DNA from 3 places in the Exiguobacterium sp. ERU653 genome. Region 3 is predicted to be linked to each of the others. Evidence: predicted binding sites of a transcription regulator. Region 3 holds the regulator's gene; each other region holds the start of a gene.
What was found. Region 3 encodes Rex, which represses fermentation and respiration genes when NADH is low (regulators of the CRP and FNR family bind a similar motif). Its sites were predicted from a motif close to TTGTGAAATATTTCACAA; they were not measured.
Positions count from the first base shown of each region.

Region 1: the regulator Rex is predicted to act here: its motif matches at 5,931-5,948, upstream of cydD (thiol reductant ABC exporter subunit CydD).
Region 2: the regulator Rex is predicted to act here: its motif matches at 7,192-7,209, upstream of KNO95_RS11880 (cytochrome c oxidase subunit 2A).

Region 1 is NZ_JACSKV010000001.1:1,832,947-1,843,936, reverse strand. It holds gene argF (ornithine carbamoyltransferase) at 1-33, shown strand, start outside; gene arcD (arginine-ornithine antiporter) at 91-1,566, shown strand; gene arcC (carbamate kinase) at 1,582-2,544, shown strand; gene KNO95_RS09315 (glycoside hydrolase family 31 protein) at 2,706-5,048, shown strand; gene KNO95_RS09310 (Crp/Fnr family transcriptional regulator) at 5,164-5,853, shown strand; gene cydD (thiol reductant ABC exporter subunit CydD) at 5,975-7,699, shown strand; gene cydC (thiol reductant ABC exporter subunit CydC) at 7,696-9,411, shown strand; gene KNO95_RS09295 (hypothetical protein) at 9,673-10,197, opposite strand; gene KNO95_RS09290 (diguanylate cyclase) at 10,326-10,990, opposite strand, start outside.
Region 2 is NZ_JACSKV010000003.1:76,169-87,158, reverse strand. It holds gene KNO95_RS11915 (M48 family metallopeptidase) at 1-126, shown strand, start outside; gene KNO95_RS11910 (sensor histidine kinase) at 227-1,978, shown strand; gene KNO95_RS11905 (response regulator transcription factor) at 1,975-2,685, shown strand; gene deoD (purine-nucleoside phosphorylase) at 2,701-3,414, shown strand; gene KNO95_RS11895 (MFS transporter) at 3,536-4,681, shown strand; gene KNO95_RS11890 (aldehyde dehydrogenase) at 4,848-6,233, shown strand; gene KNO95_RS11885 (Crp/Fnr family transcriptional regulator) at 6,383-7,093, shown strand; gene KNO95_RS11880 (cytochrome c oxidase subunit 2A) at 7,271-7,390, shown strand; gene KNO95_RS11875 (cytochrome c oxidase subunit II) at 7,415-7,885, shown strand; gene KNO95_RS11870 (b(o/a)3-type cytochrome-c oxidase subunit 1) at 7,886-9,571, shown strand; gene KNO95_RS11865 (kinase) at 9,623-10,213, shown strand; gene KNO95_RS11860 (GntR family transcriptional regulator) at 10,353-10,745, shown strand; gene KNO95_RS11855 (ABC transporter ATP-binding protein) at 10,723-10,990, shown strand, end outside.
Region 3 is NZ_JACSKV010000004.1:96,098-107,087, reverse strand. It holds gene KNO95_RS13105 (ABC-F family ATP-binding cassette domain-containing protein) at 1-1,503, opposite strand, end outside; gene KNO95_RS13100 (redox-sensing transcriptional repressor Rex) at 1,654-2,310, shown strand; gene KNO95_RS13095 (twin-arginine translocase TatA/TatE family subunit) at 2,343-2,537, shown strand; gene tatC (twin-arginine translocase subunit TatC) at 2,541-3,329, shown strand; gene KNO95_RS13085 (YesK family protein) at 3,456-3,749, shown strand; gene KNO95_RS13080 (FAD-dependent oxidoreductase) at 3,939-5,285, shown strand; gene KNO95_RS13075 (PspC domain-containing protein) at 5,320-5,502, opposite strand; gene KNO95_RS13070 (hypothetical protein) at 5,661-6,134, shown strand; gene KNO95_RS13065 (NADPH-dependent F420 reductase) at 6,138-6,716, shown strand; gene KNO95_RS13060 (TM2 domain-containing protein) at 6,754-7,113, opposite strand; gene KNO95_RS13055 (hypothetical protein) at 7,234-7,392, shown strand; gene KNO95_RS13050 (hypothetical protein) at 7,389-7,778, shown strand; gene KNO95_RS13045 (MDR family MFS transporter) at 7,815-9,050, opposite strand; gene KNO95_RS13040 (ABC transporter substrate-binding protein) at 9,152-10,777, shown strand; gene KNO95_RS13035 (hypothetical protein) at 10,789-10,990, shown strand, end outside.

The sequences.
Region 1 (10,990 bases), on a different contig from region 3:
CTCACAGAGACACGCGAATGGCTTGAACGTTGACGGACGGTGAGGGGAAATCCCCCTCCCGTTTCATAATAAGCGAAAGGGATGAGTAGAATGTCTACGAAAGTGGAGCATGACTCAGGTGGTTCGGCTGGAGTACATCCTGACAAGCAAGATAAGCGGTTAGGTCTTGGAGCGTTGACGGCACTTGTCGTCGGATCGATGATTGGCGGTGGTGCCTTTAACCTGGCAGCAGATTTGGCTCGAGGTGCGAACGCGGGTGCCATTTTGATCGGGTGGGTTATCACCGGAATCGGGATTATTGCGCTTGGTCTCAGTTTTCAAAATTTGACGAATCGTCGTCCTGACTTGGATGGCGGTGTTTACAGCTATGCACGAGCCGGATTCGGATCATTCGTCGGATTTAACTCGGCATGGGGATATTGGTTATCTGCTTGGCTCGGCAACGTGGCGTATGCCACACTGCTGTTCAGTTCGGTCGGTTATTTCTTCCCGATTTTTGAAGGCGGGCAAAACATTGCCTCGATTGTCGGAGCTTCAATTATGTTGTGGCTTGTGCATACGCTCATCTTGCGAGGGGTGCATGAGGCGTCGATGATTAATATTGTTACGACGATCGCCAAGCTCGTTCCGATTTTTGCATTCATTACGATTAGCTTGTTCTTCTTCAATCTCGAAAACTTCACCTTCGATTTTTGGGGACAAGGCGGCTTCTCATGGGGAAGCGTCCGCGACCAGGTCGTCTCAACGATGCTTGTGACTTTATGGGTATTCATCGGTGTCGAGGGGGCTGTCGTCCTTTCCGGTCGTGCTCGAAAACGTTCCGATGTCGGGAAAGCAACCGTGATTGGGTTACTCGGAACGCTCGTCATCTATTTACTTGTTTCCGTCATGTCACTTGGGCTCATGACGCCCGAAAACGTGGCGAATGCCTCGCAACCGGCGATGGCTTATCTGCTAGAGTCTGCAGTCGGGCCGTGGGGAGCCATGCTCATCAACGGAGGGCTAGTTATCTCTGTACTAGGAGCGTGGCTTGGGTGGACCCTTTTAGCGGCTGAAATCCCATTCGTCGCTGCGAAAGACGGTGTCTTCCCGAAATGGTTCACGAAAGAGAACAAAAATCAGGCTCCAGTCAACGCACTTTGGTTGACGAATGGATTGATCCAACTTTTCCTCTTCACGTTCTTAATTTCAGATGCAGCGTATAACTTTGCCTTCTCACTCGCTTCAAGTGCTATTTTGATCCCGTACGTGTTCTCAGCATTTTACCAAGTAAAAGTATCGAAAAATAGAATTGGCTACAGTGCAGGTGAGCGGAGAATGCGCGATTTGACGATTGGTTTGGTCGCGTCCATTTACGGACTGTGGCTCATCTATGCCGCAGGAATTGACTATTTGCTTCTCACAACACTTTTATATGCACCGGGCACTCTTCTCTACATGAAAGCGCAGCGTGAAAATGGAATTAAATCACTCACGAAAATAGAGTGGATGGTCGCTGGGGTTTTGACCGCACTTGCCATCTTCGCAGTCATTCGCATACTATCGGGTAATATCTCAGTCATCTGATCGGGGGGTATAGATATGAAAAAGAAACGTGTGGTCATCGCCTTGGGTGGTAATGCGATTCAACAAGGGAAAGATGCTACAGCTGAAGCACAGATGCGAGCGGTGGAGGCAACAGCGGAATCTCTTGCCTCACTCATCGCAGAAGGAGTCGACGTCATCATCACGCATGGGAACGGTCCGCAAGTCGGGAATCTGATGTTGCAACAAGCTGCCTCAGATAGTCCAGCAACGCCAGCGATGCCCCTTGACGTTTGTGGAGCGATGACGCAAGGGATGATTGGATATTGGTTTGAAAATGCATTGACGAAAGCGCTACGTGCACGTGGCCTTGAACGCGAAGTGGCCTCTCTCGTCACGCGTAGTGTTGTCGACCCAAACGATAGTGCGTTCCACCATCCGACTAAACCAATCGGTCCGTTCTATACAGAGGAAGAGGCACTTCACCTTGAACGAACGACAGGATACGTGTTTAAAGAGGATGCAGGACGAGGGTATCGCCGGGTCGTTCCGAGTCCGGTACCGATGAAAATCGCTGAACACACGGTCATTCGAACACTCGTCGAATCAGGTCACATCGTCGTCGCTTCCGGTGGCGGTGGCATTCCCGTCATGGAGACGCCTGAAGGATATGTCGGCATCGAGGCGGTTATTGATAAAGATTTCGCCGCTGCGAAACTAGCCGATCTCGTCAATGCAGACGTGCTTCTCATCCTGACTGCGGTCGAACATGTATATGTCAACTTTGGGAAGCCGAGTGAGATGGCGCTCCAAGAGGCGTCGAAGGAACAAATAGAAACATACATCGCGGAAGGACAGTTCGCTCCGGGTAGCATGTTGCCAAAAGTAAGAGCGGCCCTGCAGTTCGCGGAGTCGGGTACGAACCGGGTCGCCATTATCACCTCGCTCGATCAAGCATTAGCGGCCATATATGGGGATGCCGGTACGCGTGTCCGCTTGGCCCCTTCTCTTCAACAATAAGAATGTGTCGCAAACGTGAAACGTTTGCGACTTTTTGTTTTCTGTCCAGATTCAAGGGGAAGGAAAGTTGTATGCCAAAAATGAGATTGCTATCATATTTAGTGTAAACGTTTGCACTTATTTCAGGAAGGAAGTGACGGAGAGCGGAAACGCTCGTATGTATGCGCCTATTTGAAGAAAATCATGTGTATCAGTCATGGATGAAACCAAAAGCAAAAAGAGAGGCGATCGTGCAGGGAAGCTGCTATCGCTTTACCGTGTTGACGAGTCAGTTGATTCGAATGGAGTACGCGGAAGACGGTGTCTTTGAAGACCGCGCCACCCAAGTTGCGTGGAATCGGGAATTTGATGTGCCAAATTTCCGAGTGGTTGAAGATGAGACGGAACTTCAAATCATCACGGAACATATTCATTTATATTATACGAAAGGTCCGTTCGCGCCGAATACGCTCTATGTGGACGTGAAAGGGAATTTTAGTACGTATTATAGCCGCTACATGTTCAACGGTCCGGAACGGACACTCAAAGGAACGGCGCGGACGCTCGACCATGTGGACGGGGCGACAGAATTAGAGGAAGGGATTCTTTCGAAACAAGGGTATGCGATCATTGACGATTCATCCTCTTTTTTGATGACGGAAGATCGATTCGTCGAACCGAGACGAAAAGGAATTCATGACATCTATTACTTTGGATACGGACATAATTATAAACAAGCACTTCAAGACTTTTACACGTTGACGGGTCCGACGCCGATGCTTCCTCGTAAAGCTCTCGGGAACTGGTGGAGTCGCTACTGGCGGTATGACGAACAAGAGTATAAGGCGCTGATGCGTCGCTTTAAATCAGAAGACATACCGTTTTCAGTCAGTGTTATCGACATGGACTGGCATGTGACAGACATTCCTGAAGAGTACGGGAGTGGTTGGACGGGGTATTCCTGGAATAAAAACCTCTTCCCTGAACCGAAGCGTTTCCTCAAATGGTTAAAAGACGAAGGGATGATGGTGACGCTGAATCTGCATCCCGCGGACGGGGTACGTGCGTTTGAAGACAACTACGCGGCGATGGCTGAAGCGATGGGGATCGATCCGGCATCGGAAGACCGAATCCCGTTTGATTTTTCAGACAAGCGATTCATTCAAGCGTACTTCGAACAGATGCATCATCCGCATGAAGCGGACGGCGTTGACTTTTGGTGGATTGACTGGCAGCAGGGTTCGACGTCGAAGATGGAAGGGCTAGATCCTTTATGGATGCTAAATCATTACCATGCGGTCGATATTGCCCGTGACGGCAAGCGGCCGCTCATTTTCTCTCGTTATTCAGGCCCGGGAAGTCACCGTTATCCGGTCGGATTCTCGGGAGACACAATCATCTCGTGGGCCTCGCTCGCCTTCCAGCCGTATTTTACCGCAACGGCGACGAACATTGGATACGGTTGGTGGAGTCATGACATTGGTGGGCATCATCGTGGTAAAAAAGATGATGAGCTCGCCGCACGATGGGTCGCGTATGGGGTGTTCAGTCCAATCATGCGTCTACACTCAACGTTCAGCACGTTTAACGGCAAAGAACCTTGGCGTTTCGGTATAGAAGCCGAACAGTCGATGAAGCGATTCTTACGACTACGCCACCAACTCATCCCGTATTTGTATACGATGAACTATCGTAATCATGCGGATGCCTTACCGCTCGTGTTACCGATGTATATCGAGCATCCTGACGACGAAGCGGCTTATCAGGTGGCGAACCAATTTTATTTTGGAAGTGAACTCGTCGTCTCCCCGATCGTCACGCCGATGGACCGAAAACTCCACGTCGCCGCGGCGAATGTGTGGTTACCTAAGGGAGAGTGGTTCGATTTCTTCACAGGACACCGCTATGAAGGAGATAAAACGATTCGTGTGTTCCGTGGACTCAATCAACAACCGGTCTTCGCCAAAGCGGGTGCTATCGTTCCATTGATGCCACACGAGCCGCACGGAAACGATACGGGGAATCCGAGCGCATTAGAGGTGCTCGTCTTCCCAGGTGCTTCAAATACATTTACGATGTATGAGGACGACGGAGAAAGTAGGGATTATGAAACAGGGGCGTCGCTCGAAACGACGTTCACGCTCGATTGGGAAGCACGTACGCTACACATCGAGATGTCGGGCGACCTGACTCTCGTTCCGCCGAAACGGACGTTGACGATTCTTGTCCGCGGTGTTGTCGGTGATGGTGATTATGATGCAGAGACACAGACGTTACACATTCCATTCGGTGAATTAAAGAAAGAACAGACCGTGACACTTCCGGTCGATGTGACGCAGAACGCACATCGACTCGACCGTCTCTATCGGTTTTTAGACCGCGCGGAAATTGCCTACGACTTGAAAGATCGCCTGTATCAGATGGCCACAACGAAGACCCGTCTCGAAGCATGGTTGTTTGATCTTCATGCGTTAGAACTCGATCGAGATTTGCAGGACGCGCTACTTGAACTTATGTTGGACTAAAAGGGGGGCAACCCCTTTTTGTCATGTCAGAAAAATGTTGGATTTTGAAAGCGTTTTCAATTGTATATCATCTATAATGAAAGCAAGAGATCTGATTGGAAATGAGGAGATACACATGCGACATAGATGGACTATCGATGATTTACGACAGTTAACGCTTTTTGCGACATGTTCAAGTCGGACGCTTGAACAGCTCATCCCGCACGTCTATTGTAGGACTTATCGGAAAGGGCAACTGTTATTCATGGAAGGTGACCCACGGGAGCGTGTGTATTTTTTGATGAGTGGTTACATTAGGCTCGAACGAATGAATGAGAATGCGACACATCATTACGCCGACTATGTAAAACCGAAACAGTTCTTTCCTTACAACGGTTTGTTCACGGGGGAAGACTATCGCCATACTGCCGAGGCAATGACGGATATTGAAGTCATCTATATTCCGACGGACCGTTTCGAGCAGTTCGTGTCCACACAGTCGAGTATGTTGCTTTATATCATTGGGCAGATGAACCGTATTCTTGATTTACATGAGCGGCGTGTCCAAGAGATTATCACACCGAGTGCAAAAGAGCGCGTCTTGAATACGCTCCATTTTTTGATTGAAGATTTGGGGGAGCCCGACGAACAGGGCGTGCGTGTCCGATGTCCCTTCACCGCGGTTGAACTTTCTCGTTTGTCCGGCACGTCCCGCGAGACGGTCTCAACGATTTTAGCCAAACTTCGTAAAGAAGATGTGCTTCGTATCGATGCCCACCAACTCGTCATCGGGCATCCTGAATATTTTGAGCAAGATATCGATTGACGCCACTCAGATGAGGGCGTCTTTTACATACTCAAACGAGCGGAGCATTCGCTTCAAACCGTGGCATATTGTATAATTAGTGATGAATCTCACAAAGAATTGAACTGTAAATAGAGAAAGGATGAATGCGGTGAAACGACTGCAAGCCCTTGCGTTCGCCGAAAGAAGCCATATCAGCGGACTCGTATTATCTTCGGTCATGATTGGACTCTCCATTTTGGCACAAGCGTATTTAATCGTCGACATTGTCGACCGAATCTTCTTAAAAGATGAATCATTCGAAGCTGTCATCCCGGCATTGCTTTGGCTCGTTGTTGCACTGTTAGTACGGGCGCTTTTCGGTTATGTATCTGGCCGAATCGGTGCGAGCCTATCCGAGAAGGCGAAACAGACGTTACGTCTTCAATTGTTGGATCGCTATGCCACGAGTCCGGTCGAATCGTCCTTGACCGGTCAGTCTGGTAAGAAGGTCAGTGTGTTCATGGATGCCGTTGACGAGGTGGACGCTTACTTCAGTCAATACTGGCCACAAGTCATCCAGACATCGATCATCCCGCTCCTCATTTTGGTCGTCGTTTTTAGCCAACACTGGATTTCGGGTGTCATCATGATGGTGACGGCACCGTTCATCCCGCTGTTTTTCATCATCATCGGGATCGCGACACAGAAAAAATCCGAAGAACAGATGGAGAAAATGAATCAATTTTCCGGAAAGTTCTTGGATGTTCTGCAAGGATTGACGACGCTGAAACTTTATAACCGTACCGAACAGGAAGCAATTGCAATCGAGAAGAGCAGCCTCGATTTTCGGGATGCGACAATGATTGTGTTGAAGACGGCATTCTTATCCGGCCTCATGCTCGAATTTATCTCGATGCTCAGCACCGGGGTTGTGGCATTAGAAGTCGCATTACAGATGGTTGTTTGGGAGAATCTCACGTTCTTCTCAGGCTTTTTAATCTTGGTGTTGGCACCGGAGTATTACTTGGCCATTAAAGATTTAGGCAGCGCCTTCCATACGGGTCGAGGCAGTATGGGCGCGGCGGATCGAATCTTTGAGGTGCTAGACGCCCCGGATGATCGTACTCAATGGGGAACGAAGTCTCTTGATTCACGGACACCAGACCTTGAACTCGAGGACATATCGTTCGAATATGCAGGCGGGCGCTTTGCGCTTCAGCCGTTGAGTGGTCGCATTTCATCCGGTACCCACCTCGCTTTAGTCGGTGCGAGCGGATCTGGGAAGACGACGGTGCTCAACGTCATCTCCGGACTCCTGCAAGTGAAGTCGGGACGCGTCCTCGTGGACGGTGAACCACTTCACACGTTTGGCGAGTCTGCCTGGTATGGAAACATTGCGTATATCTCTCAAAATCCGTATCTATTTGCGGGGACACTCGCCGACAATATTTCTTTAGGTGAGGCGGCCGATGAGCGGGAATTACAAGAAGCAGTCGAGGCAGCTGGATTATCTGAGGTGATTGCACACTTGCCGAACGGGATCTGGACGGAGCTTGGGGAAGGTGGATTTGGGTTATCCGGCGGTGAAAGACAACGTCTGGCACTCGCTCGAGCCTTCTTTAAACGACCAGGGATCTTACTGTTTGATGAACCGACGACCGGTCTCGATTTGAAAACAGAGCGAATCGTCAGACGTTCCATCGATGAGCTTTCCAAAGATGCAACGTTGATCACGGTGGCACATCGCCTGCATACAATCAAAGAGGCGGATACGATTTGGTTTATGGATGACGGGAAGCGAATCGCAGAAGGGACTCATGAAACATTGCTCGCTGTCCCAGAGTATGCGGAACTATTTGCGCTTCAGAAAGGGGTGAGTCGATGAACTCGCTTTGGACAATCACAAAATGGATGATGCGCGAGAAAAAAGATATTCTTCTCTCTATCTTCTTTGGATACGCAGCCGGATTAGCGGCGGTCGCCTTGTTTGCGGCAAGTGGATACCTCGTCTCGCGGGCAGGACTCGTCCCGCCCCTATATGCGCTCATGGTACCCGTCGTCTTGATTAAACTGTTCGGGGTCATTCGAGCAGGAAGTCGTTACCGAGAGCGCCTTGCTTCACACCGAGCGACATTTACGATTTTGAGTGAGCTACGCGTTCGGTTTTATCGACAACTTGAACCACTCGTTCCGTCTATTTTCGCAAAATATCGGAGCGGGGATTTACTTTCGCGCGTCGTCGGAGATGTTGAGAGTCTTCAAAACTACTTTCTCCGTGTATTTTATCCGCCAATCATACTCGTGCTCGTCTTCTTAAGTACAATCTTCTTTATCACTTTCTTCTCATTTGCGGTCAGTCTATGGATTTTACTCGGTGTACTCGTCACCGGCTTCTTGATTCCGCTCGGATTTGCTCGGATTCGCGCTCGTCATGATGAGACGATTCGTTCGTTACGTGGGGATGTGTCGATTCAATTGACAGAGATGCTGTACGGGCACCGGGATTTGAAACTTCATCACCAACTCGATCGCACGAAACAAGCTGTCTACACGCGTAGTGAACGTTACATGGAGGCGGAGCGGAAAGACGCGACGAATCAATTTTTTAATTCGTCGCTCGTCGTCGCAGCCTCGTTACTCGTCTCATGGGGTGTATTGGCAATTGGTGCGTATCAGGTGGTAAACGGAGACTTGAACGGTTTATTCTTGGCAATGCTCATCATGATGTCGCTCACTGCGTTTGAGAATACGACACCGATGGCTGTGTTCCCAGGACACTTTGCAGACAGTAAGCAAGCAGCCGATCGTTTGTTTGAAGTGACAGAACCGAGTGAAGCGATTGAGGCGTTTGAAGCGAAACGACAGGACGTGACTTTCGCTGCTTCCCCGTCGATTTCCTTCGAAGAGGTTCGCTATCGTTATCCAGATACGTCTCGAGATGTGATTGATGAGGTGACGTTACACATCCCGAGCGGTTCGAAGACGGTCATCGTCGGACCGAGTGGATCCGGGAAATCAACGTTGCTTCAACTATTGTTAGCATTCGTTCGAACGGAAAAAGGTGCGATAAGATTGGATGACAAAAACCTGAACGACGTCAAACAGACAGCCATTTGGCGTCATGCGAGCGTCGTCTTGCAAGACAATCATTTCTTTTACGGCACCGTACGAGAAAACCTGGCGTTAGCCGGTGACTTCACAGATGAAGAGATGAACGTAGCGCTTGAGCGCGTCCGTTTGGCATTCTTGCTAGACGAACCGGTCCTTGAAAAAGGGGCAAACTTGTCAGGTGGAGAACGCCAACGTCTAGCCATCGCACGGGCACTTCTCAAAAACGGGCTACTCTGGTTGCTCGATGAACCGACATCGGCACTCGATGCAGGAACGGAGGCCCATGTCTTTTCTGAACTGTTACAGCAAGCGGGAGCAGGCACACTCATCCTCGTCAGTCACCGTTTGACGGGTCTAGAGACGTTTGATCAAATCATCGTCATGGAAGCTGGACGGATTGTCGAGGTCGGTTCATACGAGGAGCTGATGACGAAACGTGGCATGTTCTATGAATTGAAACAAATCGAGCAAGAAGTGTTCGCATAATGAAAAGACGAGCAGCCCCGTCGATGGGCTGCTCGTCTTGTTTTTGGCAAATATGGGTGCAACAAATGGGGGTTGTCGCAATGCTTTCAAAAAGAGTGTCGTGGAGGGGAATCCACGTGACGTGATGTGTTTGGGGAACGTGCACGTCAAGCTTGTGGGAAGCTACAACTAGAGTATAGTTGATAACGATTCTCATTGTCAATAAGAAATACAGAAAAAAATCCCACACATGGAAACATGTATGGGAAATCAATCATCTGTTCAGTTCGAGGCGACGCCTTTTTGAACCGTGAACCGAATTAGACTGAACAAGTATCTCGTGTAGAAGAGCGCGAACGCATAGAATAGCGCGATGAACGGTGATTGAAGATCAATCCCGGGAATGTTCATTAAAAACTCTAATACGAGAATGGATAATAAGAACACGTAGAGAGAGGCATCTAGATAGAGTGGCATGAGACGACCACGCTGATGCCAAAATGTACGAATGAGTGGTGCCACTGTCATCCCGACGATTCGTTCAGCAAAGCCGATACTGAGCACAGCGATGATGAAAGACGAAATAGTGTTGAATGCCACTAACTCGGAGAACACAAATCCTGAAATCAATAAGAGTGGACCTATGACGATCATCATCGAAAGCGACGTACGGAAGAAAATCCATAGGTTTTGTTGAATCGAACGAAATCCCCCGAGCGTTGATTGTTGAAGTGTCTTGCCACGTTTATAGTCAATCGCGAACGAGCCGATAAACATAATTCCAAACAAAGATAACAAAATTGACATGAACGATGTTTCCCCTTTTCTGAATAAATCATGATGTACCAATCTGAACCAAAGTCTAGCCTAGTGTAACGATTCATTTCGAGAAAGTAAAGCGAGAAAATATGTTCATGTGTGAAGCGTTCGACACATTAAGAAGCAAGGATGAAACGATTTCGACCAGACTCTTTTGCGTGATATAATGCTTCATCCGCATGTTTCAACACGCTATCGATTTCAATATCATTTGAATGGCAGGCGCCGAGCGAAACGGTAATGTGTAGCGTACCAGCGCTCGTCTCGAACGGGAACGTTGAAACCTTTTCCCGAATAGATTCAGCAAGCCGTGACACTTCTTCTCGATTGGCGTGAGGCATGACGATTAAAAATTCTTCGCCGCCGAAGCGACCGACTAAATGCCGCTCATTGCTTTCGTTGACGAGGAGCATGCCGAGTTCGCGCAAGACATCATCGCCGACGTCGTGACCGTACGTATCATTCACGCGTTTGAAGTGATCAATATCAACCAAGATTAACGCATACTCTTCTGCCTCGACGGTCAAGTTGGCCATGGCTTCGTTCAAGAGCCTGCGGTTGGCAATTCCGGTGAGTGCGTCCGTGCGTGCTAGTTGTTGTTGATGCTGAACGTTCTCGAAATGCCGACGCAATTCGAGCAGCAGTCGATAGGCGACACAAGCTCCGCCATAAGACATTAGTGTATATACAATCAAAACAGGATAGAATAAATTAAGTGGCAACGCAGCGTAAATTGCCGACCCAAAGATAGCGATGCTGATTGTTATAAAAATAAGTAGTG
Region 2 (10,990 bases), on a different contig from region 3:
CGACTTTTGCTTGAAAATGGTGCAGATGTCACGATTGAAAACGAAGACGGCATGAAACCGATTGACGTGGCAAGAGACTGGGGACATGGTCCTCGAATCATTGAATTGATGGAATCGCATCAATAAAGAATTGATCCTTGTTTCGAAAGAGACAAGGGTCTTTTTTTATGATTATTGCAAACGTTTGCATAGCGCGTGATATACTGATGAGGTAGGAGGGATATCGGTGAGTAGTATTCGTACAAAGTTAACGGGAATGATTGCGTTGACCATCATCGTACCGGTCATCGTGGCGACCATCATTTCATTTTGGTATGTAGAGGACCGAGAGCGTGAACGTGGTCTCGAGATGACCGAATGGTCGCTTGAGCGGGGGACGCGTCAGATGGAACGATACATCTCTGACTTGAGTAGGCTGCCGACAAGTTTATATGCAGATCGTGATGTATTAGACATATTGGAATATGGACCAGGTCTATCACTCAGGCAAACAGAGATTGAAGTGAGGCGGGCACTTCTTGCGATGTATCTTTCGCGGGAAGATGTGGCCCAAATTCAGTTGTTAATGCTTGAAGACATGGACTCATTTGCAGCCTATAAAATGAAGGTATCGCCACGTTCGAAAAAAGAACCGAGCGCTGTCCAACAACAGCTATTGGACAATTCGAAAAGTCGTGTATTGCTGGAAGCTTCACATCCGCTGATTCCCTATCATGACTTTGGACCAATCATGACACAAGAAGACGTCGTCACCCTCCATTTCAGACTCGATAAAATTGAAACGGATGAGCCACTTGCCATTCTGTCGCTTGATATCCCAGAAGACTCGTTTATCGGACAGTTGGCTTCTCTTCAAAACAGTCCGGACGAAAGTTTATGGTTCGTCGGTGAGGACAGTCGCGTGTTTGCCCATCTTGGAGATGGAGAGATTCCATCTTCGTTTCAACCGACATCGGTGTCGAACGATGGGAAACATCACCAAATCACAAAAACGTTTGAGTTCGACCATCAGCAATTCTACGTAGGCAAATCGATTCCGGATCAGCTATTGACTGAGCCGGCTTCACGAACGTCATTCATTATCTTACTTGTCGGAATCATCTCGCTCATCTTGGCTTTGATTGGAGCGACATATGCCTCGATGAAACTGACGACTCCAATCAAGACGTTGACCTCGAACATTTGGCGAATCGAGCAGGGGGATATGACCGTATCGTTCGATTCCCTCGGAAATGATGAATTCGGTGTCCTCGGTAGACAGTTCAAACGGATGATTGAACGAATCGATGATTTGATTCAACGGGAGTATAAGCTTGCCCTAGAGAATCGAACGAATGAACTACGTGCCTTACAGGCGCAAACCAATCCGCATTTCTTATTCAATGCGTTACAGTCCATCGGAACGTTAGCTTTAAAAGGGGATGGCAAGACCGTCTATCGATTGATCACACAACTCTCTTCGATGATGCGATATACGATGCATCCAGAGGAATCGATGGTTTCTCTAAAGAGAGAAATCGAGCATTTGAACTCATACATTCGACTGCAAGACGTACGCTTTCCGAATCAGTTTCAAGTGACAGTCGACGTCTCAGAAGAACTACATGAACTCATTGTCCCCAAAATGATTTTACAGCCATTGGCGGAGAACTTTTTCAAACATGGGTTCGAGCGGGACGGGTCTGCTTTAGCGAATCGATTTGACGTGATGATTTGGATGGAAGGCGCGACACTCGTGATTCGCTGTGAGAACAGCGGACGTTCGTTGACGACCGAGGAATGGGAACGGGTCATGTCACGAATCGAACAAGACGATTCGACATTTTATGACACAGAAGGAACAGGATTACGAAACATTCGCGATCGACTCATGTTAAACTATAATCGGGAGGCAGAATTTATGTTGGCTACACCTGAAACAGGCGGTTTTCGAATTATGATGCGTTTCCCCGCTTCTTCTGAGGGGGTGGCGTTATGACGAAAGTGTTGATTGTAGATGATGAATCTCCGGTAAGGGAAGCGGTGAAATTACTCGGTGAATGGGAACGATTCGGTGTGACGAAAGTACTCGAGGCAACGGACGGGCGTGAAGCACAGACGCTCATCGAGCAAGAGCGTCCTGCCCTTATTTTATCGGATATTCAAATGCCTCATTGTGACGGCATCGAGCTGATGGAGTGGGTACACGACCACGCTTCATTTTCTAAGCTTGTCGTGTTGACAGGATACGATGAATATTCATACATGCGACGGGCCATCCAATATGGTAGCTTTGACTATTTGTTGAAACCGATTGATCCTGACGTATTGAATGATACGTTGGCACGCGCGTTAGCGGACGTGGTGACTGAATCGAGTGAAGACCCGATTGCCCAAATCGGAACGTTCATTGAACAGCATTTTTCGGAAGAACTGAGTTTACAAGGTATGAGTGAACGATTTTACTTAAGTCGAGAGTATATCTCGAGACGTTTTAAACAGCAATATGGCGTGAACTTGTCTGAATATGTGTTGACGATTCGGATGAACGAAGCGAAGCTCCTGTTAGAATCGAGTAGACAACGTATTTATGAAGTCGCCCAAGCAGTCGGTTTTTCGGATGATAAGTATTTCCGGAAGGTCTTTAAAAAACAAGTCGGTGTTACTCCGAACGAATTTCGGGAACAGGTTCAACGACAAGCTTAAAGGAGGAATTCAAACATGAGTGTACACATTGGAGCTCAAGAAGGACAAATTGCAGAAACGGTACTACTTCCAGGGGATCCGCTTCGCGCCAAGTATATCGCGGAAACGTTTTTAGAAGACGTCGAATTATATAATGAAGTTCGTGGCATGTACGGTTTTACGGGAACATACAAAGGGAAGCGTATCTCGGTTCAAGGTACAGGGATGGGTGTGCCTTCGATGTCGATTTACGTGAACGAACTCATCATGTCGTACGGTGCTAAAAACTTGATCCGTGTCGGAACAGCGGGCGGAATTCAAGAAGACGTTAAAGTGCGTGATGTTGTCATTGCGATGAGCGCATCAAGTGAGATGGGTCAAAACCGTGTCCGCTTCAACGGAATGGACTATGCGCCAACAGCGACGTTCGACCTCCTACATCGCGCATATATGAATGCAGAGAAGGCGGGCATCCCGGTCAAAGTCGGACAAATCTTCACAGCTGACCAATTCTACCAAGACGATTTCCATCACTTCAAGAAATGGGCAGACTTCGGGTGCCTCGCCATCGAAATGGAGGCAGCAGGTCTTTACACACTTGCAGCGAAACACAAAGTGAACGCGTTGACGATCCTCACGATCTCTGACCACTTGTTGACGGGTGAAGAGACGACATCAGAAGAGCGTCAGTCGACGTTCGATGAAATGATTCGTGTCGCTCTCGACACAGCCGTCGAAGTGACAAACTAAGCGATTTTCCCTATAGCCAATGGCTGTAGGGATTTTTTGTGTCCAAACCCACTCATCCCTATGAAACGTACGGAGCTCCAGCTAGACTAAGGGTAAGATCACGAGAAAGAGGAATTGTCTGATGAAAACTCCATCGCGTTTTATATTATATGCAATTGTATTTTTTGCTTTTTTTGATTTGTTCGCCCAACTTCCGATTATGAGTACATTTGCGGTATCCGTTGGGGCATCTTCGTTTATCGCTGGTTTTTCTATTGCTATTTATTCGTTGACGAACACGTTTGGAAATATATTATCTGGTATATGGACTGACAGGAATGGTCCATATCGCGTTTTAGTTCTCGGTTTATTTTTGACGAGCTTCAGTTTATTGACTTATCAGTTCGTCGACTCAGCATCTATGTTGCTGTTTGTAAGGTTTGTTCACGGCTTTATGGCCGGGCTCATCGTCCCGGCAGCGTTTACGCTGTCTGCGAACGTCACCGCGACGAATCGTCAAGGGAAGAAAGTTGCAATCACCGGTAGTTTTGTTGGTCTAGCGGCCATCGTCGGTCCAGCCTTTAGTGGGATTGTTGCAAGTATGACGTCACCCCCGACCGTTTTTCTATTCGTCTCTTTATTCGGTTGGATAATTCTGTTCTTGACGGTCATCACGATGCGTCGCGGTCAAATGATAGATGTGAAGACAAAAACAGATGACGAACCGGTGAAAGCTGATTCTAGAGTGATTCGGGCCTATTGGGGGGCTTTCTTCCTCATGTTTTCACAAGGGGCGCTCGCTTTTTTATTGCCGCTCCATGTGCAAGCGCTCGGATACGATTCGCGATTGAGTGGGACGTTACTCAGTATGTTCGGTGTGGTCGCCGTCCTATTCTTTTTATTACCAACGAACCGACTGTTCGATCGCTTTTCCCCGACTAAATTGAGCGCACTCGGGGTGGCCATCATCGGGACGAGTCAGCTGCTCATTGGACAAGCAAGTGTACAATCTGGCCTTTACGGGGTACTTGCCTTATATGGAGTCGGATTTGCAATCTTATTTCCGGCAATCAACACATTGTTGATTCAATCAACATCCCCACAAAATCGGGGAAAAGCGTACGGGGCATTTTATGCATTTTTCTCTCTCGGAACGGTGGCGGGATCGTCGTTTTTAAGTGCGCTTTCTCTTTCGGTCATCCAGCAGTTTACGCTGACCGGAGTAATTTTATGGGGAGCGAGTCTTCTCTTTATGATGAGTTCTCTAAAAAGAGGGCGAATGTTTTGACACGATGACTTTAATTCATTAATCTATACATATGATTAAATGTTTAAACCTTTAAACGTTTATAGGGGATTGAAAGATGTTCGATGGATGAAAGCGATTTCTTAGATTCACTCTTCATTGGATGATAAGATGAAATAAATGTGATAAATCATAAGGAGGAAAGTTTATGCTGGCACCGATTGAACAGTTGACGATTGATGAGCTTGTCCAGAAACAACGCCGCTTCTTTAAAACTCAGGCGACGAAATCAATGGCATTCCGTTTGAGCATGCTGACGTTTTTAAAGGAATCGATCAAGCACTATGAACCGGACTTGTTAGAAGCTCTGCGCGAAGACTTGAACAAATCAGAGATGGATGCGTATACGACAGAAATCGGATTTATTTACGATGAGATTTCACGAACGAAACGAGAATTAAAACGGTGGATGCGTCCGAAACGTGTCCGTGGAACAGCCATCCATCTTGGGATGAAGAGCGAGATACGTTATGAGCCGTACGGTACGGTATTAATTATCGCTCCTTGGAATTATCCCTTCCAATTGGCTGTTGCTCCACTCATCGGCGCAATCGCCGCAGGGAACACCGCCGTTGTCAAACCTTCAGAGTTGACGCCTAACGTCGCTCGTATCTTGACACAGGTGTTAGAGCGCGCCTTTACCGATCGCTATGTAGCAAGTGTCGAAGGTGATAAGGACACGGCTCAAGAATTATTGGATCAAAAATGGGATTACATTTTCTTCACAGGTTCTACGCAAGTTGGTCGGATCGTCAATAAATCAGCAGCGGAACATCTGACACCGGTCACACTAGAACTCGGTGGGAAATCACCTGTTATCGTTCATGGAGATGCGAACGTCTCGATTGCAGCGAAACGTGTCGCATGGGGGAAATGGATGAATGCCGGTCAAACATGTGTCGCACCAGACTATGTGCTCGTGCATGAATCACAACAGGAAGCTTTCTTAGAAGCCGTTAAACAAGAAGCGTTTGCGATGTTCGGGAATGGTGTCGGGACAAAACGATACACGCGCATCGTCAATGAAGCACACTTCGACCGTCTGTCCCACTACTTGACGGAGGGTGACCTTATTTTCGGTGGTGAAACGAGTCAAGATGAACTAAAAATTGCGCCTACTGTCATGACGAATCTTCATGAAGATGCTGATGTGATGAAAGACGAGATCTTTGGTCCAATCTTACCGGTCATTCCGTACCGTCAACTTGATGAAGTAATCGAGTTCATTTCTGACCGACCGCATCCTCTTGCTCTCTATCTCTTTACGGAATCGAAAGACGTGGAAAAAACAGTTATGAAACATCTTTCCTTTGGCGGAGGGTGCGTGAACGATGTCATCATGCACTTGACGAATCCGAACCTTCCGTTTGGCGGAGTCGGCGAGAGCGGGATGGGGGCTTATCACGGTCGAACGAGTTTTGAAACGTTCAGTCACGCCAAATCGATTTTAAAGAATACGACAAAATTCGATTTACCGGTCCGGTATCCGAACTTCAAACCGGCAGAAAAATTGATTCGGTTGATTCAGCGTTAAACAAGCAGAGAGATTCGGGAGAATAGCCGAATCTCTTTTTTAAAGATTGTTTGAAATGTCACATACTTTTACGATTCTTCCTGTCACACTCTTGTATAATAAAGTCATAAATGGAACGGACGAATGAAATGTGGAGGGAGCAACGACTTATGTCAATGCAATGTGGAACGACTCAGCCGAACAGTTTTGTATTTTCAGATGAAACGAAACAACTGTTTCTTGAAATGATGACGATTCAGCATCATCCAAAAGCAAGTATCGTGTGTTGGGAAGGCGAGAAGTGTGATAAGTTCTTTTACTTAAAGAGTGGTTCTGTTAAATTTACGAAAATCACAAAAAAAGGAAATCCACTCGTCATGTTCATGTATGGACCAGATGATTTCTTCGGTGAGTTCGATATCGTGGAAACTTTCCCGAGTTCATACAGTATCGAGACGACAGAAGAAAGTACAATTGGAACGATTTCGAAACGTGAGCTAGAATCACTGATGCAACGCGATATTCGGTTTGCTGGAGAAATTTTACGCTGGACATCGATGATGCGGAAGCACTCGGAAATGAAAGTCCGCGACTTATTATTGTACGGAAAGCCAGGGGCGCTGGGCTCGACATTACTGCGGATGGCGGCCATGCATGGTGTAGAGGAAGAAGATACCATTGTGATTCCTCGTCATCCGTCCGATGGAGAACTGGGGCAATTGATTGGAGCTCCGCGCGAGACGGTGAACCGTTTGATCAGCCAGTGGCGAAAAGACGGAGTTATCAGTACAACAGCAAAATCGATCGTTATTCACGATGTTGATTTTTTGAAAGAGCTTTGTCACTGCGAGGGTTGTCCTGCTGGAATATGTCGTTTGTAAACCACCTCATGTGTAGGTGGTTTTTTTGTGGACTCCTTTTTAAAAATGTGAATTTTGTGTGTTGAAACTACGCAAAATTGATGTGATTGTCACTTTTGAAGTGATAAATGTCACATATTATCACCTGAGCGATTGCGTACAATAAAGGTGGAAAAACAAGCGAAAGGGGTTTTACACGTGGAACATAAAGATGGGCAAGAACCAAATCTTAAAGGAACGTTTACATCGGTCATGATTGTCGCAGGTGTCATCATCGCCATGTGGTCTTCGGTCTTTTACTTATTTGTTACTCGATAAACATACAGGGAGAAGGGTCTCGTCATGCATATTCATAAATTAGAAAAATATTGGCTTACGTTTGGTATTATCTTACTTGCAGTTTTCTTGACTGTTCTAGGGGTATCTGCCTTCGCAGCGGGAAATCAACCTGCATCGGATGCGGATTTGATCGACCCGGCAAAAGTGAATCAGACGGCTCCGTTTGATCAACCGGGACTTCATCAAATTGGCGAGAATGAATACGAGCTCGTCATGATTGCACAAGCATTTACCTTTACACCAGGGAATGTCGAAATTCCAAAAGGTGCAAAAGTGACGTTCCTCGTGACGTCACCGGACGTCGTTCACGGATTTCAGTTGACAGGTACACCGGTCAATATGATGGTCGTCCCTGGACATATCAACTCATTGACGTACACGTTTGAGGAAGCTGGAGAATTTTTGATTCTTTGTAACGAATATTGTGGAACAGGACATCACATGATGTCGACTAAAATCAAGGTGGTGGAGTAAATGAACGATGTATCATCTAAACTGAAGCAATGGGAGATGGAGCGTGGAGTTCCGGTTCCGAGTATTGGAGCGAAAGAAGCGCGTCTTGCTTACGGTCACGTTCTTGTATCGATTCTCGCTGTCTTGATTGGTGCGTTGGCTGGTTTGATGCAGACGTTAATTCGGACCGGTGTCATTCCTGAAATTTTTGGATATTATCAGTTACTAACAGCTCACGGAATCATGCTCGGTATCGTCTTCACAACGATGTTCATCATCGGTCTATTATATGCGCTACTTGCGAAGTCATTCGGTCGCTTTGAATCGTTCCCGACCCGTGTCGCTTGGCTCGGTTTTTGGACGATGATTATCGGTGCTGTCATGATCACTGTGATGATTCTTGCTAATAAAGGGACTGTACTTTATACATTTTATGCACCGCTCATGGCAGATCCGCTCTTCTATGTCGGACTCGTCCTGTTCGTAGTCGGAACGTGGTTCTCCTCGTTCGCGATGTTCCGGATGTATGCAGATTACAAACGTGATAACCCAGGGGTTCATCCACCACTCCCGGCTTACATGAGTATTATGACGATGCTACTTTGGGTCATCGCGACACTCGGTGTCGCAGCGACGATTTTATTCCAACTCCTCCCGCTCTCACTCGGGTGGAAAGATACAGTCGGTATTGAATTATCCCGTACATTATTCTGGTACTTCGGGCACCCGCTCGTGTATTTCTGGCTCATGCCGGCATATATTGTGTGGTATACGGTCGTACCGAAAGTAATCGGCGGAAAAATCTTCTCTGATGCGTTGGCGCGAATGGCATTCTTGTTATTCTTACTCTTCTCATTCCCGGTCGGATTCCACCATCAATTGACAGAGCCAGGGATTGAACCGTTCTGGAAGTTCGTTCAAGTTATCTTGACGTTCTTAGTTGTCATTCCTTCGTTTATGACGGCGTTCTCGCTCTTTGCGACGTTCGAACTTCGTGGACGTGCGCTTGGTGCAAAAGGGTTGTTCGGCTGGGTGAAGAAAATGCCATATGGCGATGTTCGTTTCCTTGCACCATTCGTCGGGATGTTGTTCTTCATTCCTGCCGGCGCAGGTGGGATCATCAACGCTTCGCACCAATTGAACGCGATGGTCCACAATACACTTTGGGTCACAGGACACTTCCACATCACCGTCGGAACGGCTGTTGCCTTGACGTTCTTCGGAACGGCATACTGGCTCGTACCAGTCCTTCGTGGTCGCACGTTGACGAAGGCGATGAACAAACTTGGTTTGATTCAAGCAGGAACGTGGGCGTTCGGTATGGCCATCATGTCGTATGCGATGCATATCTCAGGGTTGAATGGGAACCCACGTCGTACGGGTCCGGCAACTTATTTCTCAGATGCGTTGACACGTGAATGGATTCCATATCACGTCATGATGGCAATCGGGGGAACAATTTTGTTCATCTCTGTTCTCATCTTCGTCTACTCGATGTTCAACTTGTCATTCCTCGCACCGAAAGGCGAAGAAGAATTCCCGCTCGCTGAGACAGAGGAAGCAGCGATGGATACACCACGTTATTTCGAGAATTGGAAACTATGGATCACCGTGACATTCGTCTTGATCGCATTTGCATACACCGTTCCAATCTGGCACTTGATTGAGAGTGCGCCTCCTGGAGCGCGTGGTTGGGTACTCTGGTAAACTAAAGTCAGCTCATACGTGAGCTGACTTTTTTGTGTGGGGAGGAACGGTATGAACACATTAGAAGTCATCCATGCAGCACGTTCGATACACTTAGGGAATCGACCGTTTGTCGTAGCGATTGATGGACTGAGCGGAGCGGGCAAAACGACGCGCGTTTCACATTTGAGCAATGAGCCGAGTGTTTATGTTCTTCACATCGATGACTATATCGTCGAACGTGCAAAGCGCTATGAGACCGGACAGTCTGAACCGACCGAGTATTATGCTCTACAATGGGACGTATCGCGTCTTGAGTGTGAACTGTTTCGTCCATTAAGGAATGGGATTACCGAACTAAAATTACCTCGTTACGTGTATGAACGAGATGTCATCGCAGAAGAGAAGATTGATGTGTCATCTGCTCATACAGTCGTCATAGAGGGGATTTTTTTGCAGCGACCGGAATGGCGTCCTTATTTCGATTATGTGATTTATCTCGACTGCCCACGCGAGGTTCGTTATGAGCGAGTATTGAACCGTGATACATACCTCGGCGATCCGGCGAAAAGACTTGCGAAATATAAGCGCCGGTACTGGCCCGGGGAAGATCTGTATCTTCAACAAATCGATCCGAAAAGAGGGGCGGATATCATACTCTGACTGAACATTTCAACATCTGACGCACGTGTCAGATGTTTTTTATTTGGAGAAAAATTGAAAAAATGATTGACGCAGAAGTGTATTAAACTAATAATACAGTTAGAAAGTGTATTAACCATGTCATACACTTAGAAAGGTGATGAACATGCAATTCAATACGAGGGCACCGGTTTATCTACAGGTCGTCGACTACTTCAAGAAGAAGATGGCACTCGGTGAACTGAGAGCCGGGGATGAGATGCCATCCCGACGAGAACTAGCAAACGATTTAAAAATTAATCCGAACACGGTTCAAAAAGCGTTTAAGGAAATGGAGGACCAACAATTGATTACGACCGAACGAAATCGACCGAGTCGCGTGACGACAGACGACGCCATCTTGAAACACATTCGTTCTGAGATTGTAGATGACGCGGTCGCTGTATTTGTGGAAGCGATTCAAGAACTCGACGTCTCGGTAGACGAACTTGTCGAGAAGATTAAACGACAGTACAAGGAGGGAATATACGATGATCGAAGTGTTGGGAGTTAAGAAGCGCTATCGCAAAAAACAAGTCATTGAAGACGTTTCGTTCACAGCGAACAAAGGAGAAATCACGTGCCTCATCGGACTGAACGGTACAGGGAAATCGACGTTATTGAAAGGCATCATGGGATTGACACCTTTTGATAAAGGTTCGGTATTGATTGATGGAAAACCGATCGATTTGAATCGAGTCGCTTTCGTCGCAGACCATGCGATGTTCCCGATTCACTTTACAATCGAGCAATGTGAGG
Region 3 (10,990 bases):
ATGCGAGACGAAAAGGATCGTGCCCGGATAGTCGAGGAGGGCATTCTCTAAAATCATCTTCGAGTCGAGATCCAAGTGGTTCGTCGGCTCGTCTAAGATGAGGAGGTTCGGTTGCTCGAGCTTCAGCTTGGCCAACGTAAGACGTGCCCGTTCACCACCCGATAGTTCGAGGACACGTTTCGTGACGTCATCGCCGCTGAAGAGGAACTGACCGAGAAGACTCCGCACTTCCTGTTCGCGCATGAGCGGCCAGTCGTTCCAAATCTCATCGATGACGCGGTTTGTGTCAGACAAGTTCTGTTGCTCCTGGTCGTAGTAACCGATTTCGACGCCCGTCCCGTAACGGATCTCACCGGTGAGGGCGGTTTGTTGTTTCGTCAATACTTTGAGTAATGTCGACTTCCCGACCCCGTTCGGACCGACGAGGGCGACGGATTCACCGCGTTGCAGTTGGAAGCGGAGATGCTGGGCGATTGGTTCTTCGTACCCGATGGCGAGGTCGCTCGCGCTCAACACATCGTTCCCGCTCTGGCGTTTGATGGAGAACGAGAGGACGGCGCTGCGTTCGTCACCGTCCGGGGCATCGAGTCGGTCGACTTTCTCGAGACGCTTCCGCACGCTTTGTGCACGCTTCGTCGTCGTCGCTCGGGCGATGTTTCGCTGAATGAAATCCTGCATCTTGGCAATCTCTTCTTGCTGCGACTCGAACTGCTTCTTCTCTTGCTCGTAAATGGCGGCCTTCTGTTCGAGATACTTCGTGTAGTTCCCGACGAAGCGACGGCTCCGATGACGTGACAGCTCATAGACGACCGAAACGACACGGTCGAGGAAGTACCGGTCGTGGGAGACGATGAGGACAGCTCCTTTATAGCCGCCCAAGTACTTCTCGAGCCAGGCGAGCGTCTCGATGTCCAAATGGTTCGTCGGCTCATCCAAGATGAGCAGGTCAGGACTTTGAAGGAGCATCTTCGCCAAGGCGAGACGCGTCCGTTGTCCCCCGGATAGCGTGTCGATGCGACGTTCGAAGTCATCCGGATAGAAGCGCATCCCATGGAGGACCGAGCGGATGGTCGCTTCATACTGGTAACCGCCACGCTCTTTGAACGTATGCTGCTCTTCATCGTAAGAAGAGAGGAGACGTTCGTACGCAGCGGCGTCATTTAGGATTCGTTCGGATCCCATGTCGGCTTCCATGCGACGGAGCGTCTTCTCCTGCTCGATCAAGTCCGTGAAGACGGTGAGCATCTCGTTCCAGATTGTCTCGTCGGATTCGAGCCCTGAGTCTTGGGCGAGATAGCCGATGGTGACGTCTTTTGGCTTCATGATGTCCCCGGAATCATAGTTGTATTCACCAGCGATGACTTTCAAAAGTGTGGACTTACCGGCACCGTTCCGACCGACGAGGGCGACACGTTCACCTTCCTGGATTTCGAGTTTTACGTTTTCTAAAATCGGCTCGACGCCGAAGGATTTGGATAAGTTGTTGACTTGCAGTAGGATCAAGTGAAAAAACCCCTTTCTCTCTATTTAGTATACTGTATTTTTCAGCGATTTTAGGTATATTCGTTGAGTGGTCATGTGAATTCGTTTACAATCAAGGTGTATGAAATTCAGATTCGTTTGTAACGTGTCGTAAAAAGGAGGCTCTTTCCGTTGAGTCAAAACGAACCAAAGATTCCACAAGCGACAGCCAAACGGTTGCCACTATACTATCGATTTATTCAAAGCCTGCATGCGTCAGGGAAACAACGTGTCTCTTCAGCAGAACTGAGTGAGGCGGTCAAGGTCGATTCGGCTACGATTCGCCGTGATTTCTCGTACTTCGGTGCGCTCGGTAAAAAGGGATATGGCTATAACGTGCAGTATCTGTTAGACTTTTTCCGAAAGACACTGAATCAAGACGAGATTACGAATGTCGCCTTGGTCGGGGTCGGTCACCTTGGGACGGCATTCGTCAACTATAACTTCCTTAAAAACAATAACACACATATCGTCGTCGGGTTCGACGCAGACGAGACAAAAGTCGGCACGACGATGTCAGGCGTCCCAATTCATCACGTCGATGAGATGGAACAGATTATGAAGCAAAACAAGATCGACGTCGCCATTTTGACGGTACCTTCTGCCTATGCGCAGCCCGTCGCAGACGACTTGGTGCGATTCGGCATCAAGGGTATCTTGAACTTCACACCGGCACGACTCACTGTACCGGACACCGTTCGCGTCCATCACATCGATTTGTCGATTGAGCTGCAGTCACTCATTTACTTTATGCAACACTATCCAACCGCTGAGGGGGTCCATCAATAATGGAATTACTAGCATCATCACTCGTCGTCGGGATGCCAGGTGGGGTGAGTCTATTTGTCATCGCCATCATCGCACTCATTCTCTTCGGACCGAAGAAATTACCGGAGTTTGGTCGCGCGGCCGGGCAGACGCTTCGTGAGTTCAAAAATGCAACGAACGGCATGATGAACGAGCACGACGAGAACGACAAGAACGACAAGAAAGCTATCGAAAAGAAAGAGCAGTAAGCCATGAATCATCAACCTGATCAAGAGCGGGAACTCACCGATCACTTGACAGAGCTGCGGAGACGACTGATGCTATCTGCATTTGTCGTCTTTGCCTTCTTTTTGATGGCTTTGCCGAGTGTCAAATATGTACTCGCGTACTTGCAAGAAGATCTCATCGAACGTGGGCTCGAACTGAACGCCTTTGGGGTCGCGGACCCACTCATGATTTACTTGAACTTGGCGCTCGTCATCGGCCTGATTGCGGCGAGCCCATTCCTACTGTATCAAGTGTGGGCGTTTGTCGCACCCGGTCTGCATCCGAATGAGCGGAAAGGCACGCTTGCCTATATCCCGATCATCTTCGGATTGTTCTTGATTGGTCTTGCGTTCGCCTACTATTGGTTGTTCCCGCTCGTCCTCGATATCTCGACGGACCTCGGGCAAGACCTCGGACTCGAACAACTCATCGGGGCCAATAATTACTTCGCGTTCTTGTTGCAGCTGACAATTCCGTTCGGTCTATTATTCCAATTACCGGTCGTGACGATGTTCCTCACCCGGATCGGTGTCGTGACCCCGTACTTCTTATCGAAGATTCGAAAGTACGCGTACTTTGCGCTATTCGTGGTCGCGGCGTTCATCACACCACCGGACTTGACGTCGCACCTCATGGTGTCACTACCGCTCTTCTTCCTATATGAGATCAGCTTATCGATTTCACGTATCACCTATAAAGGGGTGCTGCGCCGGGAGAAAGAAGCGATGGTGCAAGAACAGATGGATTTAATGAAACAGATGAATGAGAAATGAGCATCGTTCCTTCCAGGGAGACGGTGCTTTTTTGATTTTTGGTAACGAACGTTTTTCAACAACACGAAAACACATGACTGACATGATAAAATAAAGCTACTCAGTTGGATGCCAGGGGGAGAAGCGATGATTTGGGAGTACTACGGGGATGCAATCATCATCATCGGTGTGTTGACGACGATTTTATTGATTGCCATGCTGAACTTTTTGAAGTCGAAATTTAAGCGAAGACTCGTCTTTTCGTTGATGCTGCTCGTGGTAGGATACACGCTGATCTTGATTGGTCTCGTCTTTGTTCGCGGATGGGATGGTCTGGGCTGGAGCATGATCGGCTTCAGTTTATACGTGATCGGTCTTGTCACCTATATCGGCGTCGTCATCTATCACTGGATCAAAGCACGACGCACGACGAATTCGTAAGTGAACCGTTCCGGTTGCGGGACGGTTTTGTTGTCACGCATGGAGTTCAAATTTTAGACACTTTTACGTGAAATAGTGAGCAAAAGGATTGTCAAACCTTCTTGTGAAATAGTACACTAAGTTCAGAAAGTGAATGTGATTTTTATCACAAACGCTAACTTGCCTAACACCTAAAGGAGAGACAATCATATGAAAATCGCAGTCATCGGATGTACACACGCAGGAACAGCAGCTGTTAAAGGATTACTTGCCAAGCACGACAATCTCGAAATCACCGTTTACGAGCGGAACGACAACGTCAGCTTCCTCTCGTGTGGGATTGCGCTCCACGTCGGTGGGGTCGTCCAACGTGCGGAAGAGTTGTTCTACTCCTCTCCACGTGAACTTGAAGAACTCGGTGCGACGATGCGCATGAAACATGACGTCTTGTCGATTGACACCGAAGCGAAGACGGTCCACGCCAAAAATCTTGAAACCGGGGAAGACGTGCATGACACGTATGACCGTTTGATTGTCACGACGGGTTCATGGCCGATCGTCCCAACGCTCCCAGGAATCGAAATGAATGGAATCGAGCTCTGTAAAAACTACGCGCATGCCCAACGCATTATCGAGCGTGCGACGGATGCGACGAAGATTGCCGTCATCGGGGCGGGCTATATCGGGGTCGAACTCGTCGAAGCGTTCGAAGCATACGGAAAACATGTCACATTTATCGATAGTGCCGACCGCATCTTGAACAAATATCTCGATAAGTCGTTCACAGATCCATTAGAAGCGGACATGACCAGTCGCGGGATCGATCTTGAACTCGGTCAGACGGTTGAAGCGTTCCGTGGAACAGATGGGAACGTCACACATGTCGTGACAGACAAAGGTGAATTCGAAGCGGATCTCGTCATCTTGTGCGTCGGATTCCGTCCGAATACAGGACTCCTAGAAGGACAGGTCGACATGCTCGGGAACGGCGCCATCATCGTCGATGAATACATGCGCACGAGCAACCCGGATATCTTTGCGGCGGGGGACAGCTGTGCCGTCTACTACAACCCGGCACGCACACACGCCTATATCCCACTTGCGACGAACGCTGTCCGCATGGGAACGCTCATTGCGGAGAACATGATGCAACCACGCGTCCGCTACCAAGGGACACAAGGAACGTCAGGACTTCGACTCTATGACTGGAATATCGCGTCTTCTGGTTTGACGGAAGAAGCGGCAGCGCTCTTTGGACTCGAAGTGGAAAGTGTCGTCATTGAGGACGCGTATCGTCCGGAGTTCATGCCGACCGCAGAGAAAGTCGAATTCAAACTCGTCTATGAAAAAGGGACACATCGCATTGTCGGTGGACAAGTGTTATCGAAAGCGGATTTGACGCAAGCGGTCAACACGCTCTCGCTAGCCATCCAAAACGAGATGACGATCGAAGAGCTCGCCTATGTAGACTTCTTCTTCCAACCACACTACAACAAGCCATGGCACTTCCTGAACAGCGGAGCGCTTGAAGCGATGAAAGACAAAGTGAATGCCTAACAAAAAACGCGGAAGCTAACAGCTTCTGCGTTTTTTATAGATAGCGTGGGGCATCTTTCATGGAATTCGTCAAAATCATATAAAGCAGGAAACTCCCAGGTAGGATCAAAAAGATGAGTCGAACTCCGATTGATGAAATACCAAAGTATTCAGCAATCCCACCGCATACTCCAGACAGAGAGCGGTCGGTCGCCGACTTACGAAGTGTACGTTGCATAGCAAAGCTCCTTATGGGTTGATATGTAAATTTTACCATAATAAGTGCATAAACATCCTCATCGATTGATTTGTTAATGTAGATTATTTACAAGTTACTCGGGGAAATAGGATAGGTAAGTGCGCGTCATGTTGTCTACCTTGAAGGAGGAATTTTTCATGGCTAAAAAGGAAAAACAACCGTATCATATCGTCACGTTCACGTTCCCGGAAGAGGCGATTTCGTATCAGGCGTTCAGTAAGCTGAAAAAGTACCATGCGGATGGGCTTGTCGGTTTTGAACAGCTTGTCGTCATCAAGCGTGAAGAGAACGGGGCGTTTTCGTTTGAGGATGCGGCACAGCTCGCACCCGTCAACAAGTCGACGAAAGGTGCGCTCATCGGGATGGCCGTTGGAATCCTCGGCGGTCCGTTCGGCATCCTGTTCGGGACACTCACAGGTGGTCTCATCGGCGGCACGAAAGACGTGAAGCATATGCAAGGCATTCAAGACACGTTCAAGCGGACAGTCGGTAACATCGAGCCGGGTCAGACAGGCGTCATGGCCATCGGGGATGAATTCGATCCATCAATTTTAGACGGGCTTGCAGAAGAGTTCGGAGGGACGGTCACGCGGACAGACGAGGAGCTGTGAGACATGAAACTCGGAATCTTAGGTGCCGGGAAAGTCGGACGCACGCTCGGGGAGCAGTTCGAACAAGCTGGCTATGAGGTGCTGTACGGGACACGGACGGAACGGGAGGGCACATTGACCTTACAAGAAGTCGCCTCAGCGAGCGATGTGCTTCTGCTATGTACACCGTTCGCGGCAGCGGTCGACCTGTTACCGACACTCGACGGACTGGATGGGAAAGTATTGATTGATGTGACGAATCCAATTGCCATCGAGTTTAACGAAGTCGAGCGCCCAGACGGAGTGTCAGGTGCGGAGTATTTGCAGCGACTCATTCCTGATACGAAAGTGGTGAAGGCGTTCAATCAGACGGGGGTCGAGAATTTAGGCGATCCGAATGGGTCCGTCATGTTCGTCGCAGGTGAAGATGAGGAAGCAGTGCGGCTTGTCGTCGAGCTATCGAACAAGATCGGCTTCGATACGCATCCGCTCCACGGTCTGAAGCTTGCTCGAGAGCTCGAAGGGTTGGCGTGGTTGTGGATTCATTACGCGGTGAAAGAACGGAAAACACGAGACTTCGCATTCTACTTAACAGAAAGCTAAAAGACGATCGGGGCAAATGCCTCGATCGTCTTTTTGATTAGAATCCAGCTTGACGTTCTTCACGTGCTTCGAGTCTTGCAATGGTCTCCCGTTCGATGGCTTCAACTTCTCGTTGTTGCCAACCTGGAATCAGGAAGGCGTCGACAAGAACCCAGATGCCAGAGATTAGAAAACCAAAGATTCCAATAAAAATAAAAGTTAAAACAAATGATGCAACGATTAAAAGAATCATCGCTACAGCAGAACCGGTCTTCTTGAAGTAAAAACGGTGTCCGCCGAATCCGCCAAGGAAGAACCAAAGCAAATACGCCACGAGAAGGTTTGGTTTTCGCTTTTCGACTTCGCTGTTTACATACAGCAACTCTTCTGTTGTCAGATTTGAAGTAGAATAACTCATCATGATTTCCTACTTTCTTAATTTGAAATTGTTATAATGAATGCAGGTTTCATTGTATCGGAAAATAAAGTGATTCCCACGAATTACTAAAAGATATTTATAACAAAGAGGAGAATTTAGATGGTATTAGCGATTTTGACGTTCATCGTCGCCTTCGTACACGTCGTTGGTGGGGCGATTGCCCTTTATCAATATCCGCAATATAAACGTATGGCCATCAGTGCCATCGTACTCGGATTCGTCTACGGTGGGTTGACCGTAGCTGTGATTGGATTATGACGAACAGACCACTGCGTTCGCGTCTTCACATGAAGAGCGGTTATCAATTAGGGACATACTTATTTTTAGGTCTCATCATTTTTGATTTACTCTTAGGCGACGTTCCGAGAATCTCGTTTGCGATGTATGCGTTGCTCTTTTACTTTTGGCAGCGTGAACGTGTTGAGAAAGAAGAGAAGGGGTTAGCCGAGAAGATGAAGCGGAAGTCGGATGAGTGGACGATCACACTTGTCGTCTTGCTTTGTTTAGTGGGCTATGCCGTCTCGCTTGGCCTACAATATCCTTCTGTTTCGTTGCTCGAACTGAGCATTTATGGCTTCTCGACAATCTTTTGTATCCGAGCGTTGACCTTGATCTATGCGATGCACCAAGAACAGATCGACTAAAAACCATCCCTTCGCGTGAGAAAGGATGGTTTTGATTTAGGAAGCCGCTCGTCGTAGGACGAGCTTTTCTTTTACATAAATGCCGCTATAGACGAGGAAGCAGCCGAAGCTGACCAACAGTCCGATGTAGACGCTCATCATGAACGGTGTGAGAAGCGACCCGATTAAAATCGTCGAACGTGATAAGAAGTCGGCACCGGCGAACGACGTTCCGGCAAACGCCGAGTACGCACCACGTCGGTCTTCTGGCATCATGTTCGCCTTCTCCGTATTCAATACCGGTGAGTACAACAATTCACCAAACGTGGCGATGAGCATGAACCCGAGCAGGAGCATCATCGAATTCGCACTCGTGATGACCGCGTACCCGATCGTGTACAGCGCGAGCCCGCCGAGTAGCGTGTGCTTGTTCGAGAAGCGGGAAGCGAGACGTTGAATGAAGAACGTCAACGCGACGACGATGAGCGTGTTCTCGATTTGGATCAAGCTCATCATCCGTACTCCATTAATCGTCCAGTCTTCGAACGAAAGCGATTCAAATGAATCGGCGAGCCTTACCGCGACGTAACTGCCCATCGAGAACTCGGCAGCGAGAATACACATCGAGCCGAAAACGACTTTGACGAACGGACGGTCACGCCAGGCGATTTGGTAACTTTGGAACACGTCGACGAAGACGAGCTTGAGCTTTTGCGAGGTCCACGTCCGTTTCGTGTCCTCGAGGAAGATGGCGTACGCGATCGGCAACATGCTCGACGTGAACGTCAAAATCCAAAACAGTAACAGTTGGTTGCTGACATAGAGCCAGCCTCCGAGTGCCGTCCCGATCGTGATTGAGAGGTTGATCAACCAGTAATCGAGCGCGTATACGGCTTTTCGGTTCTCAGGCGTTGTCGCGTCGATGATGATGGCACTCATCGCCGGACGTCCGAGGTTATTCGTGACCGTGAAGATTGTATAGGCAATCATGAAGACGATCATCTGGTCGAACTGAAGACTGAGCGTCATGACGAGAAACATTGAGGCCGTGAGGCTAGCCGTCAACACGAGGAGTCGTTTTCGTGAGAATTGATCAGCGAGGTATCCCCCGATTAACCCGATGACGTATCCGAGACAGACGAGCGAGACTAAGAAGACACCCGCAATCCATTCATTGAACGCTTTGACAAAGAGGAGTGCCATGAACGGCATGATGGCGAATGAGACCGAACGGTTGAAAAATGATGTCACGAGTCGAACTTTTATTGGTTTAGGTATATCTTTCCATTTCATCTTGTCACCTTCCATTCTGTACCTGTATGATAAACAAGACAACGGATTTGAAAAATGGACGACATGGGGAAATGATGTCCACTTTTAAGGGGGGATGTGACGTGGATGCGTATTTATTTCGATTGTGGAAAGAGTGTCGCGATGGGGCGTACACGATTTCTGATATGGCGGAAGCCATTCATTTGAGCCCGAAACAGACGAAGCGTCATTTGGCACGGTGGCAAGAGGAAGGGTGGCTCACGTATACGAGCGGACGTGGACGGGGGAATTTGACGCGTCTCGAATGGCTACGACACGTCGAGCGTGATTTGGCGAAACAGCTGCTCGAACGCATGGAGAAAGAGTCGGTCGAGGCAGTGACAAATCAGCTGGAGTGGGACTGGTCACCGGCACAGGCGGGTCGGTTCATGCGTCAACTCGAGAAGAAGTTCGGTTACGTCCAGACATCGAGTGATGCGCTCATCATCCCGCGACGCCGTCACTTTTTGACGACACATCCGCTCGAGGCGGCTGACATCCACAGTGCCCACCTCGTCCAGAACGTCTTCAATCGTCTGTTCATGATTGACGCGTCTGGTGAGGTCACAGGGGAGCTTGCGCATCACTATGAATGGCAGGGAAGTACGCTCGTCTTGTTTCTTCGGAAAGGGGTCCGATTCCATGACGGGTCGCTCATGACGAGTAAAGATGTGACGAAGAGTCTGCGCATGCTCGTCCAGTCGGATGCGTATCGATATATGTACCGGCACGTCCGGCATATCGCATCGAACGGTACGTATCGCGTCGATGTCACGCTCGACCGACGCCGGAATTCGTACATCCCGAAACTGTCGATGATTCATACGAGCATCGCCAAAGGAAGTGTCGGGACAGGACCATTTCAATTGGACCAGCATGATCGGGAGAAGACGGTCCTCCTCGCCTTCGAGAATTATTTTGGGGTGCGGGCGCTCCTCGACCGGGTCGAGTTCATCAAAGTGCCGGACGGATACGATCCGACGTATCGCATCTCATCAAGGGATTCCAAAGAAACCGGACACATCTCGACACCGTCCGGGTTCGGGCTTGTCATCTTGAACAGTCATCCGAATAGTGTGTTCGCGAATGAAGAGGCGCGACATTATATCCATCGGTTGATTGCGGAGATTCGACCGGAGATTGGGACGTTGCATGAGCGAAGAACGCCGAACGATCGAGGTTTTCTCGGAGCGATGAGCGAGACGTATCGCATTCCAAAAGGAACACCGGTCACGTTCGACCGTCCGATTCGAATCAAACAGACGGACTTCACGAACGATACGACCGATTGGATTGCCGAGATGTTGACGCGTCACGGCATTGCTTATGAGTTCGTACCCATCAGCTTCAAAGATTCGATCCATGATAAAGCGTATTATGAATATGTTGATTTGGTCGTTCACGGTGAGGTGTTCGAGCGGAACATTACGCTCGGGTTTGAACAGTTCATGACGAACGAATACTCGCCGCCATATAAAGTGTTCCCTTATATAGAGGGGATGACGGAACGGGTTGGACAATATGATGACCTGCCGTTTGAGGACTGGTTGCCGCTGCACCGAGAGATCGAACGTGAGTTGAAAGAGAAGTCGTACTTCATTCCGCTCTATAACGAGGAGCGGACCATTCCGTTCCCGGTCGAGCTGAAGGACGTCTGTGTCGACTTGTTCGGTTATTTTGATTTTGCAAAACTATGGATTCCGTCGTAAGGAGGGGTATGATGAGGAAAAAACTATTGTTGGCATTTCTTTTATTCAATCCAATCGTATTTTTGATTGGATGGTGGAATGGGGAATGGGTGATGATTACAGTGGCGGGATTCGGCGTTATCTTCCATGCACTTTACCAGGAGCAACTCGAACAGTTCGACGAAGAGGAGGTGAAGTCATTGATGCAAAATATCGATTCGAAACTCGTCTCAT